One region of the Stenotrophomonas oleivorans genome, then DNA from elsewhere that is predicted to be linked to it. Evidence: predicted binding sites of a transcription regulator. Region 1 holds the regulator's gene; the other holds the start of a gene.
What was found. Region 1 encodes FliA, which starts transcription of late flagellar genes. Its sites were predicted from a motif close to TAAAGTTTNNCNNNCNNNGGCCGATAA; they were not measured.

Region 1 (3,600 bases):
GCGCAGGCGTGCACGCAGGGTCTTGAGCCGATTGCGTGACAGCACCAGTTCGCCGATCAGGTTGACGATCGCGTCCAGGCGCTTGGTGTCCACGCGCACGGTATGTTCGGCCTCGGCCAGCGGCTTGGCGGCCGGCTTCGCCACCGGTGCCGGTGCGGCGACCGGGCGCGGCGCTGCGATCGGTGCCGGTGCCACCACGGCCGCAGGCTTGGTGCCCGGTGCGGCGCCACCGTGCAGCTGGTCGAGCAGGGCTTCGAACTCGTCTTCGCTGATCAGTCCGTCGTCGGCCTTCTTCGCTGGCGCGACCGCGGTCGGCGCGTTGCCACCATGCAGCTGGTCGAGCAGCGCCTCGAATTCGTCGTCGGTGATCAGGTCGCTGCCACCCGCGGTGGGTGCTGCTGCGGCGGCGGGTGCAGCCACGGCACCGCCGTGCACGTCGAACTGTGCGATCAGGTCCGGCGGCGCATAGCCCGGCTCGGTGCCGGAGGAAACCGCGTCCAGCATCGACTGCAGGTAGTCCAGCGATTGCTGGGCCGCGTCGAAGTGGTGGGCCTGCAGCACGGCCTGGCCGGCACGTGCGGCGCCCAGCGCCTCTTCAGCGGCATGGCACAGCTCTACCATGGCGGTGACGCCGAGGAAGCCGGCGCCGCCCTTGAGCGTGTGGTAGCCGCGGAACACCGCGTTGAGCTGGTCGCTGTCCTGCGGTGCCTGCTCCAGCGACACCAGCTGTTCGCCGAGGCGATCCAGGATCTCCTGCGCCTCGATGATGAAATCGGCAGTGATGTCGTCGGATACCGCGCTCATGCTTACAGCCCCAGATCCGACAACAGGTCGTCGGCGTCGTTCTGCGAGACCGCGTGGCGGTCCAGTCCCTTCAGTGCCGGCCCGGCCAGTTCCGGGTCGGTGCGATGCTGTTCCGGCGGCAGGCCGAGCGCGCCGAAGCCTTCGTGCACGCGGCGGACGATGCCGACCACGCGACGGATGATCTGCCCGGTCAGGTCCTGGTAGCTCTGGGTCAGGGCGATCTCGGTCAGGTTGTGGCGGATGCGCTCGAGCTGCGCGTCCTGGCCCGGCTGCAGGCCTTCAGCGCGCAGCTGTTCGGTCAGGCTGCGGCATTCCTCGGCCAGGTCCAGGGTGCGGTGCGTGGCCTGTTCGGTCATCGCCACCACGTGGTCCAGTCGCGCGCAGGCGTCGTCCAGTTCGCCGGCTTCGCTCGGCACGGTCGGCAGTTCGCCCAGCGCCTGTCCCAGCTCGCGGGCCAGCCGCGAGAGGCCGCTCATCATCGGCTGCGTGCGCAGCGCGACCAGCCCGTCGATGCGCTGCCGCCAGGCGGCCTCGTCACCGGATTCGAGCGCGTCCAGGGCCTCCTGCAGGCGCAGGGCGAGGGCGTTCTTGTCGACCGTGGTATCCATCAGGCGCTGGCCGCCAGGCGTTCGAAGATCTTGCCGAGCTTCTCTTCCAGCGTCTGCGCGGTGAACGGCTTGATGATGTAGCCGTTCACACCGCTCTGGGCGGCTTCGATGATCTGCTCGCGCTTGGCTTCTGCCGTGACCATCAGCACCGGCAGGGTCTTCAGCTTGGCATCGGCACGGATCGCCTTGAGCAGCTCGATGCCGGTCATCACCGGCATGTTCCAGTCGGTGACCACGAAATCGAACGGCTGGCTCTGCAGCAGCGACAGCGCGGCATGCCCGTCCTCGGCTTCGGCGGTATTAGTGAAGCCCAGATCGCCCAGCAGGTTCTTGACGATTCGACGCATGGTCGAGAAGTCGTCGACGATCAGGATGCGCATGTTCTTGTTCAAAGCAGAATTCCTTTGTTGTTCATTCCGGACGGCCGGGGGCAGCCGCCTCGGGGATGTTCATTCTTCGAGGCCTGCGTCGGCAGCCTCGAACAGCTTCAGCCGGCCACGCAGGCGCAGTACCGCCTGGCCGTGGATCTGGCAGACCCGCGACTCGCTCACGCCGAGCACTGCGCCGATCTCCTTCAGGTTCAGTTCCTGCTCGTAGTACAGCGAGAGCACCAGTTGTTCGCGCTCGGGCAGGTGGCCGATGGCCTTGCCCAGCTCGCGACCGAACTCACCGCGCTCCAGTACCTGCTGCGGGGTCGGCCCGCCTTGGGCGACGGTGTCCAGCTCGCCCTGGTCCTCGATGCGCGATTCCAGGCTCAGCACCTGGCCACGTGCAGCGTCTTCCATCAGCCGCAGGTACTCGGGCAGCGGCATCTCCATCGCGGCGGCCACTTCAGTGGCGCTGGCGGCACGGCCACTGCTCTGCTCCAGGCGGCGGATGGTGGCGGCGGCATCACGTGCACGGCGGTGCACCGAGCGCGGGACCCAGTCACCACGGCGGATCTCGTCGATCATCGAACCACGGATGCGGATCGAGGCGTAGGTCTCGAAAGAAGCACCCTGGTCGGCGTCATAGCTGCGCGAGGCTTCGATCAGTCCCATCATGCCGGCCTGGATCAGGTCATCGACCTCGACGCTGGCCGGCAGGCGCGCGGCCAGGTGGTGGGCGATGCGCCGCACCAGGTCCGAATGCTGGGCGATGACTTCGTTCGCCGCCGAGCGCTGCACTTCCCTGTACTGGGCTGCGCCTTTCATGCCGTCACCCCACGCTGCTTGAGGATGCGTTCGAGGAAGAACTCGACGCCGCCACGCGGTTCGGTCGGCGCCTGCCAGCGCGCGGTACGGCGCGCGATCTCGGTGATCGCCAGCGCCGCCGGGCTGGACGGATAGGCCTTCACCACCGGCTGCTGGCGCTGCACCGACAGGCGCAGCCAATCGTCCTGCGGCACGCAGCCCAGGTAGTTCAGCGAGACATCGGCAAGGAACTTCTCGCAGACGCGGGTCAGCTTCTCGTACAGCACGCGGCCCTCGTTGGGGTCGCGCACCATGTTGGCCACCACCTGGATGCGGTCCACGCCACGCTCGCGCGACAGCACCTTGATCAGTGCGTAGGCGTCGGTGATCGAGGCCGGCTCGTCACAGACCACCACCACGGTGTCCTGTGCGGCCTGGCAGAAGGTCAGCACGCCATCGGTGATGCCCGCGGCAGTGTCCACCACCATGATGTCCAGCTCGCGCTCCAGTTCGGAGAACACGTTGACCAGGCCAACGTGCTCGGCCGGGGCCAGCTCGGCCATGTGGCGGCGGCCGGATGCGGCCGGGACCACCAGCACGCCGTTCGGGCCTTCGACGATGACGTCATCCAGCGTGCAGCGGCCGGCGACCAGGTCGGCCAGCGTAAAGGTGGGGTTCAGGCCCAGGATCACGTCGATGTTGGCCAGGCCGAGGTCGGCGTCCAGCAGCAGCGTGCGCTTGCCCATGCCAGCCAGCGCCACGGCCAGGTTGGCCGACACATTCGTCTTGCCCACGCCGCCCTTGCCGCCAGTGACCGCAATGGTGCGCACAGGGCCGAGCGGCTCGCTGCGGGTGGCCGACAGCGGGAAGGTCTTGGTCAGCTTGGCGTACTCACGCGACGGCATGGTTCAACTCCGGGTTGCAGGGCATATCGGCCGCGCGGCGCAAATCTTCAAGGCGAAGTACAAGATTGGCTGCACTGGCCCGGTGCAGGTCCTCCGGGACGTCCTGGCCAT
Region 2 (3,600 bases), 830 kb from region 1:
CTGGCACCGCCCGAGCAGCGCGGTCGCGTGGTCGGTGTGGTGCAGGGCGGCGTGTTCATCGGCCTGCTGCTGGCGCGCGTGGTGTCCGGTACGGTGGCGGCGGCCTTTGGCTGGCAGATGGTCTACCTGTTGTCAGCGATGGTGATGGCGGGGTTGGCGGCGCTGCTGTGGCGGCGCCTGCCCGCAGTACCGGTGCCGTCGGTTCCCCCACGCTGGCGCGAGCTGCTGGGCTCGATGCTGGGCATGCTGCGCCGCGATCGAACGCTGCGCGAGCGTGGGCCGCTGGCACTGCTGCTGTTTGCCGGCCTCAATGTGTTCTGGGCGGCGGCACCCTTGCCGCTCTCGGCGCCACCGCTGCATTGGTCGACCGCCGCCATCGGTGCACTGGGTCTGGCCGGGGTGATCGGTGCGCTGCTGGCGGCGCGGGTAGGGCACTGGATGGACCGTGGTTTCGCGCATCCGGTCAGCGTCGGTGCGTTGTTGTTGATGCTGGTTGCGTGGTGGCCCTTGCTGGGCCTGCCGCAGTCGCTGTCGTTGCTGCTGTTGGGCGTGATTGTGCTCGACCTGGGTGGGCAGGCACTGCACGTATCAAACCAGGCATTGCTGCTGCGCGCGCCGGCTGAACAACATGGACGCCTGGTGGCTTTGTACATGCTGTTCTATGCGGTGGGCAGTGGTGCCGGAGCAGCGGCCGGGCCGTGGATGCAGGCGCGCCATGGCTGGCCTGCCGTGTGTCTTCTGGGTGCAGGCATCGCGTTGCTGGCGCTGCTGTGGTGGGCAGCGTGGCGGGTGGTGGCGGTGAAAGCAGCGGCCGGCGGCCGTATCGGTAGTGCCGGCTGTCAGTAGAGTCGACTGTCAGTCGACTGCTCTTCGCCCTGCGTGCGAAAAACCCCGCGGTGCGCGCGATAGTCGACCCGCGGTCGACTCTACCTGTCCTGCCGTCATCGCTGCAGTGCGCGCCGTCCCGGCGCTTCCTGCAGGTCCGCACTGGCCACCACCACGCGGTTGCGGCCGCTGCGCTTGGCCTCGTACATTGCCGCGTCGGCACGGGCCATCAGCCGCTCGTAGTCCGGATGGCCGTCGTGGCCGGCCACGCCGATGCTGGCGGTCAGTGCCAGCACCTGGCCGTTGGCCAGTGCCACCGGCGACTGTGCGATCTGCTGCCGCAGGCTCTCGGCGATCACGGTCGCCTGCGATTCGCTGGCAGCCACCAGTACCACCACGAATTCTTCGCCGCCATAGCGGAACAGGTAGTCGCTGCCGCGCGTGAGCTGGCCGAGCAGGCCGGCGACGTGCTGCAACGCGCGGTCGCCGGCATCGTGGCCGTGGCCGTCGTTGATTGCCTTGAAGTGATCCAGGTCGAGCAGCAGCAGCGAGAATGGTGTGCGGTTGCGTGTGGCCAGCTCGATTTCCCGGCGCAGCACGGTGGGCAGGAAGCGACGGTTGAGCAGGTTGGTCAGCGCGTCGCTGCCGGCATCCAGTTCGCCGATGCGCTCGAACAGCAGTGTCATCAGGGTGCGGATGGCGGCCAGGTCCTCGCGGATGGCCGGCAGCACCGCCAGTCGCTGCGCCGGAGCATCGCCGCTCGCGCGCTGCAGGTGGCCATCAATGCGGGCCATCAACTGGCCCACCTGCTGCGTTTCGCTGCTTTCGCCGAAGCTGGGGATGCCCTTGTGGGTGAACCACAGGCCGAACTCCGAGGTGGCCAGGCTGGCGTTGTCGCTGGCCTGCACGTGGCCGGCCAACGCGTAGAGCAGGGCGTTTTCCCAGTCCAGCAGCAGTGCGCGCTGGCGCTCGCGTTCGGTACCGACGTTCTGTACCAGCGAGAACAGTCGGTAGGCGGCGTCGGCACGGGTGGAGCGCTCGCGCGCGTGGGTGTAGGCCAGGGTCATGCCTTCCATGGCGATATCCATGATCGCGCTGAGGCAGTCGATGGCGGCGAATGCGGTGTCGCTGTCAGGCGCATCGTCGCGCAGGCGCACGAACAGTTCGTGCTTGAGCACGCGCGCACCGCGGGTAACCAGGTCGACCGGAATGCCGACGCGGGCGTGCACGTCGCCGATGATCCGCTGCGAGGCCACGGTGTTGGCGATGCCGCTGGCATCAGTGGTCAGCAGCTGCGCCAGCCAGCGCTGCATGGCCGGCTGCAGGCGCTGCTTGACCTGGTCGTGGGACAGGAAACGGCGCGCACGGGTGTCCTGCAGCAGTACTTCGTAAAAGCGCTGGGCCAGCGCGGGTGGGGCATCGGTAGCAGCGGCCTTGAGCAGCGCGGTGGCGGCAGGGCCGGCCTGCAGCAGACACTGCTGCCAGGCCTCGGCCAGCGGCTGGCTGGCATCGTCCAATTGGGGTGGTTCCACGTCGATCTCTGACTGCGTACGGCAAACCACGGGTATCGGCCGCGGCGGCATACGGTTGATGGCGGGTTAGCCGGCCAGTTTACGCGCGGTGCAGGGTTGCACGGTGCGCAAACCACATCGGCGCCGCTGCGGCAATGAGTGAACGCATTTGAGAATCAATCGCATTGATGGGAGAATGCGCGCACGGAACGGGCTGCAGGTGCCTGCTGCAGGACTGCTCCGCCTCCCCCTCGTCGTTGCCTCAAGCCCTTTGCCAGAGGCCCCGTAGCCCTGCCAGAAGGTCCTGATCATGTCCCCTGCCGTTGTCCTTTCGCCGCGCCCGCTGGCGCTTGCCGTTGCCGCCCTGCTGGCCGGCAGCGCTCTGACCGCCCACGCCGAAACCGACGCCACCGATATCGACACGGTGCACGTCACCGCCTCGCAGATCGCGCGCCAGGCGCTGGGTACCTCCACCATCACCGCAGAGGACATCGCCAGGCGCCCGCCGGCCAACGACATCGCCGAGCTGCTGCGCACCATGCCCGGCGTCAACCTGACCGGCAACAGTGCCTCGGGCCAGTACGGCAACAACCGCCAGATCGATCTGCGTGGCATGGGCCCGGAAAACACCCTGATCCTGGTCGACGGCAAGCGCATCGGTGCGCGTGATGCCGTGCGCATGGGCCGCAGCGGTGAGCGCAATACCCGCGGCGATACCAACTGGGTGCCGGCGGAAATGATCGAGCGCATCGAAGTGCTGCGCGGCCCTGCAGCGGCACGTTATGGCTCGGGTGCTTCCGGTGGCGTGGTCAACATCATCACCAAGCGCCCGACCGGCGACCTGACCGGCGCGGTCGACCTGTATGGCCTGGTGCCCGAGCACAGCGCCGAAGGCGGCAGCGAGCGCGTCGGCCTGCAGCTGAGCGGGCCGATGACCGACACCCTGTCGTTCCGCCTGTACGGCAATCTCAACAAGACCGACGCCGATTCGCTGGAACTCAACCGTGACTTCGCGGCGAATCCGAACGCGGTGCCGCCGGCCGGTCGCGAGGGCGTCAAGAACCGCGATGTCAACGCGCTGCTGCGCTGGGACGTGACCGCCAACCAGGTGGTCGAATTCGAAGCCGGCACCAGTCGCCAGGGCAACATCTATGCTGGCGATCGCGCGGTCAGCACCACCGGTACCTCGACACCGATCGATCTGGGGGCGTTGGCCGAGCAGCAGGCCGAGACCAACCGCATGTACCGCAACACCGGCGCGATC

Region 2: the regulator FliA is predicted to act here: its motif matches at 2,390-2,416, upstream of MG068_RS05990 (GGDEF domain-containing protein).

Annotation. Positions count from the first base shown of each region.
Region 1 is NZ_CP031167.1:2,112,511-2,116,110, forward strand. Features, by position in the region: gene MG068_RS09950 (chemotaxis protein CheA) at 1-804, opposite strand, end outside; gene MG068_RS09955 (protein phosphatase CheZ) at 807-1,412, opposite strand; gene cheY (chemotaxis response regulator CheY) at 1,412-1,804, opposite strand; gene MG068_RS09965 (RNA polymerase sigma factor FliA) at 1,862-2,605, opposite strand; gene MG068_RS09970 (MinD/ParA family ATP-binding protein) at 2,602-3,489, opposite strand; gene flhF (flagellar biosynthesis GTPase FlhF) at 3,476-3,600, opposite strand, start outside.
Region 2 is NZ_CP031167.1:1,285,257-1,288,856, forward strand. Features, by position in the region: gene MG068_RS05985 (MFS transporter) at 1-846, shown strand, start outside; gene MG068_RS05990 (GGDEF domain-containing protein) at 942-2,357, opposite strand; gene MG068_RS05995 (TonB-dependent siderophore receptor) at 2,647-3,600, shown strand, end outside.